DNA from 3 places in the Streptomyces sp. JLBJ103 genome. Region 3 is predicted to be linked to each of the others. Evidence: riboswitches for the same ligand, from Rfam matches in the RefSeq annotation. Region 3 holds a riboswitch; each other region holds the start of a gene.

Region 1 (4,561 bases), 2.7 Mb from region 3:
GCGCCTTGATGGCCGCCTACCGGCTGCCGCACGACGGCACCCGCGAGGCCGACGCCGCCGATCTGGCGCTGACCGTCCTCGGCGGCGGCGAGTCCTCCCGGCTCCACAACCGCCTGGTGCGCCGCGACCGCACCGCCGTCGCGGCCGGATTCGGCCTGCTGCGGCTCTCGGGCGCGCCGTCGCTCGGCTGGCTGGACGTGAAGACCTCCGGCGGTGTCGAAGTGCCCGCCATCGAGGCGGCGGTCGACGAGGAGCTGGCCCGCTTCGCCGAAGAGGGGCCGACCCCCCAGGAGATGGAGCGCGCCCAGGCGCAGATCGAGCGTGAGTGGCTGGACCGGCTGGCCACCGTGGGCGGCCGGGCCGACGAGCTGTGCCGCTTCGCCGTGCTGTTCGGCGATCCGCAGCTGGCGCTGACCGCCGTGGAGCGGGTGCTCGACATCACCCCCGAGGAGGTGCGGGCCGTGGCCGCCGCGCGGCTGCGGCCGGACAACCGCGCCGTGCTGGTCTACGAGCCCGTCCAGGGCGCCGAGTCCGCAGATGACGCCGCCGACGACACCGACGCAGAAGGGGAGGCGGCCCAGTGAGCGACGCCGTCACCGCGACCATGACCTTCCACCCGCAGCCGACCGGCGGCGCCCCCAGGCCGTGGGCGTTCCCCGCCCCCGAGCGCGGGGAGCTGTCCAACGGGCTCACGGTGCTGCGCTGCCACCGCCCCGGCCAGCAGGTCGTGGCCGTCGAGGTCAATCTGGACGCCCCGCTGGACGCCGAGCCCGCCGGGCTCGACGGAGTGGCCACGATCATGGCGCGCGCCCTGTCGGAGGGCACCGACAAGCACGACGCCGAGGAGTTCGCCGCCGAGCTCGAGCGCTGTGGCGCCACCCTGGACGCCCATGCCGACCACCCGGGCGTGCGGGTCTCCCTGGAGGTCCCGGTCTCCCGGCTGCCCAAGGCGCTGGGGCTGCTCGCCGACGCGCTGCGCGCCCCCGCCTTCCCCGACAGCGAGGTCGAGCGGCTGGTGCGCAATCGGCTGGACGAGATCCCGCACGAGCTGGCCAACCCGGCCCGCCGCGCCTCCATGGCGCTGTCCAAGGAGCTGTTCCCGGCCGAGTCGCGGATGTCCCGGCCCCGCCAGGGCACCGAGGAGACCGTCGAGGGCATCGACGCCGCGGCGGTGCGGGCCTTCTACGAGGCGCATGTCCGCCCGTCCACCGCGACCGCGGTCGTGGTCGGCGACCTCAGCGGGGTCGACCTCGATCAGGCCCTCGCCGACACCCTCGGCGCCTGGACGGGCGGACCGGCCGCGCCCCGGCCGGTCCCGCCGATCGTGGCCGACGACACCGGCCGGGTGGTGATCGTCGACCGGCCCGGCGCGGTCCAGACCCAGCTGCTGCTCGGCCGGATCGGCGCCGACCGCCACGACCGCGTCTGGCCCGCCCAGGTGCTGGGCACCTACTGCCTGGGCGGCACCCTCACCTCCCGGCTCGACCGCGTGCTGCGCGAGGAGAAGGGCTACACCTACGGGGTGCGCTCCTTCTGCCAGGTGCTGCGCTCCACGGCCTCCTCGCCGTCCGGCGGGTCCACGGGCGCCGCGATGCTGGCGATCAGCGGCTCGGTGGCCACCGAGGTCACCGGCCCGGCGCTGGAGGACCTCTGGAAGGTGCTGCGCGGCGTGAAGGAGGAGGGGCTGACGGACGCCGAGCGGGATGTCGCCGTGCAGAACCTCGTAGGCGTCGCCCCGTTGAAGTACGAGACCGCGGCCGCGGTCGCGGGCACCCTCGCCGATCAGGTCGAGCAGCATCTTCCGGACGATTTCCAGGCGCAGTTGTACGCCCGGCTCGCCGAGGCCGGGACAGTGGAGGCCACCGCCGCGGTGGTGAGTGCCTTCCCGGCGGACCGGCTGGTCACGGTGCTGGTCGGGGACGCCTCGGAGATCGAGGAGCCGGTCCGCGCGCTAGGCATCGGTGAGGTGAGCGTCGTCTCGGGCTGACCCCGGCAGGACCTCCGGCCGTCCAACGGGCCGTCAGCGGAAGGACCCTGGCATCGTGTGCGATGTCAGGGTCCTTCCGAATGCCCGTTTTATAGGGAGGTTGGCTGTTTGGTTTGTGGGGAGGGCAACAAAAATCCGGATCTGTTTGGTGATCGAAAGACGGCCCGTTTAGCGTCAGTCCGGCTGTTCGCCATCCGCACGCCGCGCCCGCGGCACGAGCAGCCATCGCCGAGTCCCCGTACGGCGCGAGCCAGGGGAGCCGGGGACCCAAAGTCCCCTGGGGTGAATCGGGCGCCTTGTCCTTCGGGGCGAGGGGTCCGTAGGAGACCTTCCTGCTCCGAACCCGTCAGCTAACCCGGTAGGCGAGAAGGAAGGAAAGGAGTGCGCCACAGCATGGCGTTCACCCGTGCCACCGGGAAGCACCGCCGTCCCCGACGGTCCGTCCGCACCGGCGCGAACATCGCGGGAGTCACCACCGTCGCCTCGGGTGTGGTCGCCGGTATCGCCGGTCCCGCCCTCGCCGCCGAGGAGCCAGCTCCCGAGCAGACCGGGTTGCAGCAGGCGATCGTGATCGATGAGGGACTGGCCGACCAGATCCAGGCCCAGGCGCAGTCCCAGGAGACCGCCGCCGCGGAGGCCGCGGCCAAGGCGCGGGCCGAGACCATCGCCCGTCAGGAGGCCGCCAGGAAGGCCGAGGCGGCCGCGAAGAAGGCCAAGGCGGAGCGCGAGGCCAAGGAGCGCGCCGCGCGCGAGGCCGAGCGCAAGCGCCTCAACACCTTCGTCGCGCCGATCTCGGGCTCCTACGTCTCCACCGCCTACAAGGCGTCCAGCGGTCTGTGGTCCTCCGGCAGCCACACCGGGATCGACTTCCACGCCGCCTCGGGCACCTCGGTGCACGCGGTCGGCTCCGGTGAGGTCGTCGAGGCGGGCTGGGGCGGCTCCTACGGCAACAACATCGTCATCAAGATGAAGGACGGCACGTACACCCAGTACGGCCACCTGTCCTCGATCAACGTCTCGGTCGGCCAGTCGGTTACCCCGGGCCAGCAGATCGGCCTCTCGGGCGCCACCGGCAACGTCACCGGACCGCATCTGCACTTCGAGGCGCGCACCAGCCCCGACTACGGCTCGGACATCGACCCCGTGGCGTATCTGCGCTCCCACGGCGTCAACGTCTGACCCACCCCGCGCGAGGACACCCTCCGCGCACCAGACCGTGCCAAGGCCCCGTCCGCCGGACCGGACGGGGCCTTCGGCATGCGCAACCCGCCCGACTGACCAAAAATATCCATGAATTCCGGTCCGCCATCGGAAATTCCCTCGGTTTGGAATAGAGTTGTCGAACGCCCGGCAATCGGGTGCGTTTCGCTGGGATTAAGGCGGAGGTTCGACAGTGGGGGGACCGGAAGTGACCGGGGATGCGGCCGCGATTCCGGGTGGTCGGCGGATTTCGGCGCACGCGGTGTGCGCGGCGATTCGCGACGACATCGTCTCCGGTGTCCATCCGCCCGGCAGCCGGCTCACCGAGGAACTGCTCGCCCGTCGTTACGGCGTCTCGCGGGTGCCCGTGCGGGAGGCCCTGCGCACCCTGGAGTCCGAGGGGTTCGTGACCACCCGGCGCCACGCGGGCGCCTGTGTCGCCCAGCCCTCCGAGCGGGAGGCGGCCGACCTCCTCGACATCCGCGGGCTGCTGGAGCCGCTGGGCGCCGCCCGCGCCGCCCAGCGCCGCACCGAGGCCCATCTGAAGGTGCTGCGCGGTCTGGTCCGGCTCGGGCAGGAGCGGGCCCGCCGCGGCTCCCTCGGTGAACTGCGGCCGCTGGACGACTGGTTCCACGAGACGCTCGCCCAGGCGTCGGACAGTCCGAGCCTGGCCGCGCTGCTGGTCCAGGTGCGCCGCAAGATCGCTTGGGTGTACGCGGCCGCTCCGGCGCGGCAGTCGGAGTGGCCGGTGCGGGCCGCCGCCGACCGGTCCGATCCGGCGGCGCGGGCCGTGGAGTCCTGGGCGGAGCACGGCGCGCTGGTGGACGCGGTCGCGCGCGGTGACGCGGACCGCGCGAGGATCCTCGCCACCGCGCACACCGAGCGCGCGCTCTCGGAATTCCGGCTGCGCCGTCCGGCTCAGGTGAGGACTTCGAAACATTCCGTCAACACGGCGAGCGGGCGGAATTAACATGGCTCGCGTATAAAAGTTTCCGGCTCCGCCCTTTTGGCAAAGTTTTGTCAGGGGCAGGAATTCGGAAACGACAGGGCCGCGGTGACCATTCCGGTCACCGCGGCCCTGTCGTACGAGAAAGGACCCGGCGGAATACGGGGCAGCCGAATCACCCGGTGGGTCAGACGGTCTCGGGAAGCTCCTCGAGACCGTCCGCCACGAGCTTCGCCAGGCGGTCGAGCGCGACCTCGGCGTCGTCCGCGTCGGAGGCCAGGACAACCTCCTCGCCACCCTGCGCGCCCAGGCCGAGCACGGCCAGCATGGAGGCGGCGTTGACCGGGGTGCCGTCGGCCTTGGCGATCGTGATGGGGACGCCTGCGGCGGTGGCCGCCCGGACGAAGATCGACGCAGGGCGGGCGTGC
Region 2 (4,561 bases), 1.1 Mb from region 3:
CACGCCGCGAACGGACCCGCCGGGGCCACCGCGGGCACCGGTTTGGCCGACGAGTCGCCCAGGGGGACGTCAGGACGGCGGCTGGTGCGCTGGATCCCGGCACTGCTGCTCGTCGTCGGGGTCGTCTTCGACGTCAGTACCCCGGCGACCTACACGGCGGGCCCCTTCCTCGCCGCCGCCCCGCTCGTCGCCGCTTCGCTCTTCCGGCTGCGGGCGACCGTCATCACGGCGGTCTTCGCCCTCGCCGCGGCGGTCGCGCTGGCCGAGCTGCACGGTGTGGACGACCCCAGGCAAGCCCTGGCCGAAATCCTCACCGTCGCGACCGTCACCCTGCTCGCGATCCTCATCAACCGCCTCGTACGCCGCAGCGACCGGCGGCTGGCCTCGGCGCGCGGCATCGCGGAGGCGGCTCAGCGCGCCGTCCTGCCCGTACCGCCCGCCCGGCTGGCAGGGCTGGACGTCGCGGCGCGTTATGTGGCCGCGGAGAAGTACGCCGCCATCGGCGGTGACCTGTACGCCGTGCAGGACACCCCGCACGGCGTACGTCTGGTCGTCGGCGACGTACGCGGCAAGGGGCTCCAGGCCGTCGAGTCGGTCGCGATCCTCATCGGCTCCTTCCGGGAGGCGGCGGAGCAGGAGACGACGCTGGAGGGGCTGGCGGGGCGGCTGGAGCGGGCGTTGCAGCGCGAGGGTGCGCGGCGGGCCGACCTCGAGGGGTTCGAAGGGTTCACCACGGCCGTACTGGCCGAGATCCCGCGCGGTGACTCGACGCTCCGGGTGATCAACCGTGGCCATCCGCCACCGCTGCTCCTGGAGGACGGGGAGGACGGGGAGGACGGCGAGGACGTCCGGCGCGGTCGGCCGGGCCAGAGCGGCGAGAGCGGTCGGAGCGGCCAAGGCGGCGGCTGCACGGTGCGCCGGGTGGACCCGGCGGCATCGGCGCTGCCGCTGGGGATGGGGGAGCTGGGCGGCTGGCCGGACCGGGTGACGGAGCTGCGCTTCGCCGAGGGCGCGACCCTGCTGCTCTTCACGGACGGGGTGACGGAGGCGCGTGACCGGGAGGGCGCCTTCTACGACCCGGAGGACCGGCTGCGCGGTCAGCGCTTCGGCGGCCCGGGGGAGCTGCTGGACGCGCTGGTGGCGGATGTCGAGCGGCACACGGGCGGCGGGACGTCGGACGACATGGCGCTGCTCGCGCTCCGCCGTCGCTCCACGGGGCCGGGCCGGGGGACCGGTAACGGCCAGGGCAACGGCGACGGTGAGGGACTCGTGAAGGGCCCTGGCCACGCTCCGTAGCCGTACATGCCCGCTGCGCATAACAATTGATGCACGATCAGCGCTTCCAGGGTTTTGCTGATCACGCCCCGGAGGGTTGACTCGCCCCCATCTGTCCAGGCTTGGTCGCAAAGTTCATGGCAAAGCTGCGTCGATTCCTCAGAACAGCTTGGAATCACATAGCGCTCTCTATTAACGTTCGATAACGCAGCGCGGTCGTCACAACCGTCGCCAGGACGGCACCGTGCGCCGTCGCCGAATCCCGTAACGCACAGCGGTAGCAGCACCACTGCACCACAAAAGCACCAAGGGAACCGGGGAACCACCACCTTGGGGTGAATCGGGTCGAACCTGACCCGTAGGAGACCTTCCTGCTCCGAACCCGTCAGCTAACCCGGTAGGCGAGAGGGAAGGAAAGGAGTGCGCCCCCGTGGCGTCCAACAGGTCTGTCCTGGACGAGGCTCCATACCGTGCGCCGGGCTTCGGTCCCGGCTCCGCCACCGCCTATGGCCCCGGGTTCGATGCCAGGGGAGGCACGAGGCCCGGTGGCGGATTCGCCACCGAGGGGGACTTCGCTGCCGACGGTGACCGCGCGGAGTACGCGGTGGACGACGTCGACGGCCCGGCGGGTCCGGATTTCGACGCCGAGACCTGGGAGGAGTGGAACCCCACCGAGGAGTCCGTCTCCCTGCGCGGCCGGCACCGCGTGGTGAAGCAGCGGGGCGGGACCATGGCGCGCAGCGGCGCCGTCCTCGGCGTCGGTGTCATCGCGGCGGTCGGCGCGGGCGGGATGGCGAGCGCCAAGGACCGCCCGGCGGCCCCCATATCCATGCCCGACCTCGCCCATGTCGCCAACGCGGTCGAGGACAAGCTCCCGGACGCCAAGGACATTCCCGGCATCGGTTCGCTGGTCTCCGACGACGGCGATTCCGCGACCACCAGCGCGGCTCCCCTCTCCCAGGCCGGACTGACCACCCAGGACGAGGCGAGCGGCACCACCGACGCCGGTGAGGCGCTGCGCGCCCGCATCCTCCAGCAGGCCGAGAACCAGCAGACCGCCGCCGACGAGGACGAGCGGACCGCGGCCGCGAAGGCCGCCGCCGCGAAGGCCAAGGCCGCCGCCCAGCAGGCCGCGGACAAGGCCGCCAAGGAAGCGGCGGAGCAGAAGGCCAAGGCCGCCGCGGCGAAGAAGGAAGCGGAGCGCAAGGCCAGGGAGGCCGCCGAGCGCAAGGCCGAGGCCGAGCGCCGCGCCAAGCTGGCCGCCGCGTACACCCTCCCCGTCGCCTCCTACACCCTCACCGCGGGTTTCGGCCAGGCCGGCGACATGTGGTCCGCCGACCACACCGGCCAGGACTTCGCCGCCCCGACCGGCACCCCCGCCAAGGCGGTGCACAGCGGCACCATCACCCAGGCGGGCTGGGCCGGTTCGTACGGCTACCGCATCGTGCTCAAGCTCGATGACGGCACCGAGATCTGGTACTGCCACCTGTCGTCCATGGTGGTCACCTCGGGCAAGGTGAGCACCGGTGATGTGATCGGCCGTGTCGGCGCCACCGGCAATGTGACCGGTCCGCACCTCCACCTCGAGGTGCGCCCCGGCGGCGGCTCCCCGATCGACCCGATGCCCTGGCTGCGCGACCACGGCCTGACCCCCTGATACCCCCGCTCTCCCGATACTCCGGCGGCCCTGGCGCTCTCTCCCCCCTTGACGCCAGGGCCGCCGGTTTGTGTGCGGAACGTCGGGGAGCGCCCGGAACCCCCGGCACCTCCGCCCCCGGAACAAGGCCACCCGCAAGGGCGTTGAAGCAACGCATGGCTGACAACAAGCAGAAGATCGGTGACCTTTCCGTCTCCCCGCTCTCCCTCGGCGGGAACGTCTTCGGCTGGACCGCGGACGAGGCCGAGTCCTTCACGGTGCTCGACGCCTACACCGCGGCGGGCGGCAACTTCATCGACACGGCCGATGTCTACTCGGTCTGGGCGCCCGGCAATCAGGGCGGGGAGTCGGAGACCGTCCTCGGCAACTGGTTCGCCTCCCGCGGCAACCGCTCCGACATCGTCCTCGCCACCAAGGTCGGCGCCGGCCGCCCGAAGCCCCGCGGACTGTCCCCGGCCGCCATCAGGTCCGGTATCGAGGACTCCCTCCGGCGTCTGCGCACCGACTACATCGACCTCTACTACACCCACTACGACGACCCGTCGGTGTCGGTGGAGGAGATCGCCACCACCCTGGACGCACTGGTCCGGGAGGGCAAGGTCCGCGAGATCGGGGCCTCCAATATCAGCGCCGAGCGGCTCGACTCCTTCCTGACCTTCTCCGCCCAGGAGGGCCTGGCCCGTTACGCCGCCCTCCAGCCCCACTACAACCTGGTCTCACGCGACACCTTCGAAGGCGAGCTCGCCGACGTGGTCACCCGCCACGGTGTGGCGACCGTCCCCTATTACGCGCTGGCCACCGGTTTCCTCACCGGCAAGTACCGCCCCGGCATCACGGTCGACAGCTCGCGCTCCACGGGCGCGGCCAAGCACTTGGAGACGGAGCGCGGGAGGAAGGTCCTCGCCGCCCTCGACGAGGTCGCCGCGCACCACGGCGCCGAGCTCGCCACGGTCGCCCTCGCCTGGCTCGCCGCCCAGCCCACGGTCGCCGCCCCGATCGCCAGCGCCCGCACCCTGGCCCAACTCCCGCCCCTGTTGGCAGCGGCGGACCTCAACCTGACCCAGCCGGAGCTGGACCTCCTGACCAACGCCTCGGCCTGAGCCGCGAACGCGGCGGGCGGAAACCGACTCCGCCCGCCGCGACCGAACGCAGGGACCCCTACGAACGCCGGTCAGCCAGAGCCCAGGACGCGAGGGCAACCCCACCCGCGACGGCGAACACCGACGGCCAGGCCCCGACCTTCTTGGCAAGAGGGTGCGACCCGGCGAAGGCGGCGACGTACATCCCGCTCAGCGCGGCCGCCGTCCCGTTCCCGGCCTTCTCCCGCCATCCCCGGGCGGCCACCACCCCAGCCGCCGCCAGCGCCACCCCACCCAGTGGCCGCTTCTTGGTCCACCGGGCCACCCCGTACCCACCGACCAACCCACCCGCGGCCACCACGCCCGCCGGAACTCCAGCCATCTCCAACCTCCACTCGAAGAACCCTGCCCCCGACCCTATGTACGAGGCACTCTTCAACAGACCCTGCCCAAGGGGCAGGGTTGGGCCAGGTGGCCGCTCAGCTCAGCTGATCCCGACGCACAGCCGCGACGAAGGCCCCCCAGGCGTGGAGCGAGAACCCGAGCACGG
Region 3 (4,561 bases):
GAGGGGGCGTATCCATGAGTGGGAGTGTTCTCTATCGATCGGTTTCGGACCGGGCGCGACCGGAGCACGAACGGTGCCGGATCAGCGGGGTGCGTGGGCCGCCTTCGGCTCGTCCGCCGTGTCCACGGCGTCCCAGAGGTTGGTGTACCAGGGGCGTCCGGCCATCCCCTGGTCGGTGGGCTGCTCGTTGTACGCGCTGCCGTCCACCACGCTGAAGCCGGTCTCCCCCGGCATCAGGAAGTGCAGCCGCTCCCGAGCCTGCTGCTCGGTGTAGGCGGGGTCCTGGAGCCGGGCCTTCTTCTCGCGCAGCTTCTTCACGTCCTTGCGCGTCTGCTGGGCCTCGCGCCGCTGGTCGGCGATCTGCGAGCGCTGGGAGATGTACTGCCGCATCGGATAGGCCAGCGCCACCACCATCGAGCAGACGACCAGCGCGAGCAGGGCGGCCCGGCCGGTGAGCCGGCCGCGGCGGCGACGGGCGCGCACCCGGTAGACCCGGGCGGCGGCGTGCTCGCCGAGCGCCCTGAGCCTGGTCGCGGTGGAGAACCGATCCGCCGGCACATCGCCTCCCCGGTGATGACTTCGCTTGAGTGACGCCGTCCCCGGCCACGGTACGGGACCGCGGCCGGGGACGTGCGTCAGACGTGTCTGCTACTCAGGTCGAACGCGCAACCGTGCCGAGCGCGTACCTCGCGTCTTCCGGCGGACGCGCGTCGGCGGTCAGCCCTTGAAGCGCGGGAAGGCGGATCGGCCCGCGTAGACCGCGGCGTCGTCCAGGATCTCCTCGATGCGCAGCAGCTGGTTGTACTTGGCGACGCGCTCGGAGCGGGCCGGGGCACCGGTCTTGATCTGGCCGCAGTTGGTGGCCACGGCCAGGTCGGCGATGGTGACGTCCTCGGTCTCGCCGGAGCGGTGGGACATCATGCACTTGAAGCCGTTGCGCTGGGCCAGCTCGACGGCGTCGAGGGTCTCGGTCAGCGAGCCGATCTGGTTGACCTTGACCAGCAGCGCGTTGGCGGTGTCGTTCTCGATGCCGCGGGCCAGGCGCTCCGGGTTGGTGACGAACAGGTCGTCGCCGACCAGCTGGACCTTGTCACCGAGCTGGTCGGTGATGGTCTTCCAGCCCTCCCAGTCCTCCTCGTTCAGCGGGTCCTCGATGGAGACCAGCGGGTACGCGGCGACCAGGTCGGCGTAGTAGGAGGTCATCTCGGCGGCGCTGCGGGACTTGCCCTCGAACTCGTAGGAGCCGTCCTTGTAGAACTCGGTGGCGGCCACGTCGAGCGCCAGCGCGATGTCCTGGCCCGGCTGGTAGCCGGCCTTCTTGATCGCCTCGACGATCAGGTCCAGGGCCTCGCGGTTGGAGTCGAGGTTCGGCGCGAAGCCGCCCTCGTCGCCGAGGCCGGTGGACAGGCCCCGCTCCTTCAGCACCGACTTCAGGGTGTGGTAGACCTCGGCGCCCCAGCGCAGGGCCTCGGAGAAGGACTCCGCGCCGATTGGAGCGATCATGAACTCCTGGATGTCCACGTTGGAGTCGGCGTGCGAGCCGCCGTTGAGGATGTTCATCATCGGGACCGGCAGCAGGTGGGCGTTGGGGCCGCCCAGGTACCGGAAGAGCGGAAGGTCGGACGCCTCGGAGGCGGCGTGCGCGACAGCGAGGGAGACACCGAGGATGGCGTTGGCACCGAGCGAGGACTTGTCCGGGGTGGCGTCCAGGTCGAACATCGCCTGGTCGATCAGGCGCTGCTCGGTGGCGTCGTAGCCGACGAGCTCGGGACCGATCTGCTCGATGACGGCGAGGACGGCCTTCTCCACGCCCTTGCCGTTGTAGCGGTTCTTGTCGCCGTCTCGGAGCTCGAGGGCCTCGAAGGCTCCGGTGGAGGCACCGGACGGAACGGCGGCACGGCCCGTGCTGCCGTCGTCGAGGCCGACCTCGACCTCGACCGTGGGGTTGCCTCGCGAGTCGAGGATCTCGCGAGCTACGACGACGTCGATGGACGGCACGAGGTTCTCCTTCGTATGTGTCTGCGGTAGCAGCACGAGCCTAACCGGACCGGAGGGCTGCACCCCCCGTTGCTCGTCCCGCGAGACAGGACGTGGCACAAAAAGGCAGATTTAGACGCGGATATCTGCATTTTCCATCAACCGATGAGCCCCGGCCGGGACACACCGCGGGGCGGCGCGCCCGGCCGGGGCTCGTGGTCGACGCGTGATCGACGGGACCCGACTCCGGCCCGTTCGGCCGGACCGGGGTCAGCTCAGCCGGACCGGGGTCAGCTCAGGTGGAGCTGCTGGCCCGGGTAGATCAGGTCGGCCTGCTCGATGATGTCCTTGTTCAGCTCGAAGAGCTTCTGCCAGCCGCCCTCGACCTTCTCGGCCTCGGCGATCTTGCCCAGGGTGTCACCGGCCTTGACCTTGTACTCGCCGTCGCCCTTCTTCACCGGCCCACGGGTCTCGTGGCGCGCGGCGCGGTCGGGCTCGGAGCGGGTCTCGGCCTTCGGCTGCGCGGGCTTGGGCTGCGCGGGCTTGGGCGCCGGGGCCTGCGACTCCTGCTGACCGGAGCCCGAGAAACCCGAGCCGGACGGGGTGCCGCCGGTGGTCAGACCCGTACCGCAGACCGGCCAGGCCCCCTTGCCCTGGCTGCCGAGAACCTTCTCGGCAATCTGTATCTGCTGGTCCTTGGTGGCCTTGTCGGCCGTGGGGGCGAACGAGGTGCCGCCGTAGGCGGCCCAGGTGGAGCTCGAGAACTGGAGTCCGCCGTAGTAGCCGTTACCGGTGTTGATGGACCAGTTGCCGCCGGACTCGCACTGCGCGACCTTGTCCCACTGGGCAGTGGTGGCGGCGGAGGCGGAGGTGGCCCCGAGGAGCGGGGCGGCCACGGCGGCGCCCGCGAGACCGGCGAGCGCGGCGATACGGGTGGCCTTGGACGGGCGGCGGTGCTTGCCGTTGGACTTGAGCATCGTTGGTTCGTTTCCTCACCGACGCCTACGAGGTGAGCTGTCGGGTTCGGACGTGAGTTGCCCGGCCGTTCACAAACGATCGACGAACGATCGACGATCGATCGCGCCCGGCTTCACCCCAAGCCGACGAGCCCGTGTCCACAGGCCATTCGGCACCTACCTTGGGTCCCCCGCTCCTGCCTTCGGCGCTGACGCGTCGGTTCCCCCCGACCGCCGGCAGGACTCGGCGTGACGATCGACGGTGCCCGCGGTGGCGAGCGGAAAGACGGTAATCACACCCACCGAGAAGGTTCAAACACCCCATTCACAGCGAGAGCTGCTGTAACTGATCTCACCCGGCCCACATCTACGCAGGTGGGACCGGGTGAGGAGAATCGGGCAGGGGGTGCGCTCCGGATTTTGCGACGAGATCTATATCTCATCGGAGCCAGATCGGGCAATTCACCCCGAACTACCGCCCCTTGGCGCTGAGATCCAGTCGCTGACCGGGGACGATCAGATCCGGATTGTCCCCGATGAGGCTTTCGTTGCCTTTGTAGAGGCCGTGCCAGCCGGTCGCGAGGTCCTGGCGCTCGGCGATGCCTGAAAGGCTGTCACCGGGCCGCACGGTGTAGCCGTCGTCCGAGGGCTCCTCGGCGCGGTCCGCGCCGTCCCGCGAGGCATGCCGTCCGGAGGGCCGCCGGGTCTCCTTGCCGCTGTCTCCCTCGTCCGGGTCCGCGGAGCCGCGGTGGCGTCCGGTGGGCGTGGGGTCGGCGCTCTCGTCCGGGGACTCCTCGCCCGGGGAATCCGAGGCGTCCGGAGACTCCGGGATGTCCGTGGAGTCGGCGCCCTTCGTGTGCGACGGGGAGGGCGACTGGGAGTCGGCGCCCTCTCCGCTGGGCGAGTCGGACGGGGAGGGCTTTCCGCGCTCCTCGTCCTGGCCGGGTGTCCGGCGCTGGTCGTCCGAAGAGCCGGAGGAGTCCGACGCGGCGCCGCGGTCCTCGGCGACGTCACCACGGTCCCCGGCGGAGTCACCGCGGTCCTCGGACGAGGAGCCGTCGCGCTCGCGGTCCTCCCCGTCGTTCCCGACGTCCCCGCGCTGACCGACGGACGGGGGCTGGGTGAAGCCGGGGTTCACCTCGGGGGCGTCACCACCGTCGGCGAGTCCCGCGTTCACCCCGCAGCTGGGCCAGGCGTCCGGGCCGCGGTCGTCCAGGATCGACTGGGCCACGGATATCTGCTGGGAGCGGCTGGCCAGATCGGGGCGCGGGGCGTAGGCGGTACCGCCGTAGCTCTTCCACATGTCCAGGGTGAGCTGGAGGCCGCCGTAGAAGCCGTTGCCCTCGTTGGCGCTCCACATCCCGCCGCTCTCGCACTCGGCGACCTTGTCCCAGGTGGCGGTGGAGGCGGCCTGGGCGCCACTGGCCCCGAAGAGGGGGATGGCGAGCCCGGCACCCGTTACGCCCGCCGCGACGACGATGGCCGGAGCCTGACGGGGGCGGCGGTGTCGACCGTTCCCGGAACGCATGTGGTGGCCTCTCGTGTCGGCGGCTGAGTTGTCGGTTGAACATAGCGACGGCACCCGATCATCACAAGCCGATGTATCCCAGGTCACGCCCCGGTCACGC

Evidence for each region. A riboswitch is a leader RNA that binds a small molecule or an ion and turns the genes downstream of it on or off. The one in region 3 is predicted to bind cyclic di-AMP.
Region 1: it holds a riboswitch for cyclic di-AMP, as region 3 does, so the genes downstream of both, AC4BEG_RS08265 (M23 family metallopeptidase) here and AC4BEG_RS20575 (transglycosylase family protein) in region 3, are expected to answer to the same signal.
Region 2: it holds a riboswitch for cyclic di-AMP, as region 3 does, so the genes downstream of both, AC4BEG_RS15520 (M23 family metallopeptidase) here and AC4BEG_RS20575 (transglycosylase family protein) in region 3, are expected to answer to the same signal.

What each region holds. Positions count from the first base shown of each region.
Region 1 is NZ_CM177089.1:1,922,451-1,927,011, reverse strand. It holds gene AC4BEG_RS08275 (M16 family metallopeptidase) at 1-584, shown strand, start outside; gene AC4BEG_RS08270 (M16 family metallopeptidase) at 605-1,987, shown strand; cyclic di-AMP (ydaO/yuaA leader) riboswitch at 2,204-2,366, shown strand; gene AC4BEG_RS08265 (M23 family metallopeptidase) at 2,381-3,166, shown strand; gene AC4BEG_RS08260 (GntR family transcriptional regulator) at 3,396-4,157, shown strand; gene AC4BEG_RS08255 (HPr family phosphocarrier protein) at 4,321-4,561, opposite strand, start outside.
Region 2 is NZ_CM177089.1:3,557,261-3,561,821, reverse strand. It holds gene AC4BEG_RS15525 (PP2C family protein-serine/threonine phosphatase) at 1-1,296, shown strand, start outside; cyclic di-AMP (ydaO/yuaA leader) riboswitch at 1,553-1,694, shown strand; gene AC4BEG_RS15520 (M23 family metallopeptidase) at 1,706-2,932, shown strand; gene AC4BEG_RS15515 (aldo/keto reductase) at 3,088-4,032, shown strand; gene AC4BEG_RS15510 (hypothetical protein) at 4,091-4,393, opposite strand; gene AC4BEG_RS15505 (DUF397 domain-containing protein) at 4,491-4,561, opposite strand, start outside.
Region 3 is NZ_CM177089.1:4,656,914-4,661,474, reverse strand. It holds gene AC4BEG_RS20590 (DUF501 domain-containing protein) at 1-16, opposite strand, end outside; gene AC4BEG_RS20585 (FtsB family cell division protein) at 82-558, opposite strand; gene eno (phosphopyruvate hydratase) at 718-1,998, opposite strand; gene AC4BEG_RS20575 (transglycosylase family protein) at 2,268-2,954, opposite strand; cyclic di-AMP (ydaO/yuaA leader) riboswitch at 2,962-3,152, opposite strand; gene AC4BEG_RS20570 (transglycosylase family protein) at 3,406-4,461, opposite strand.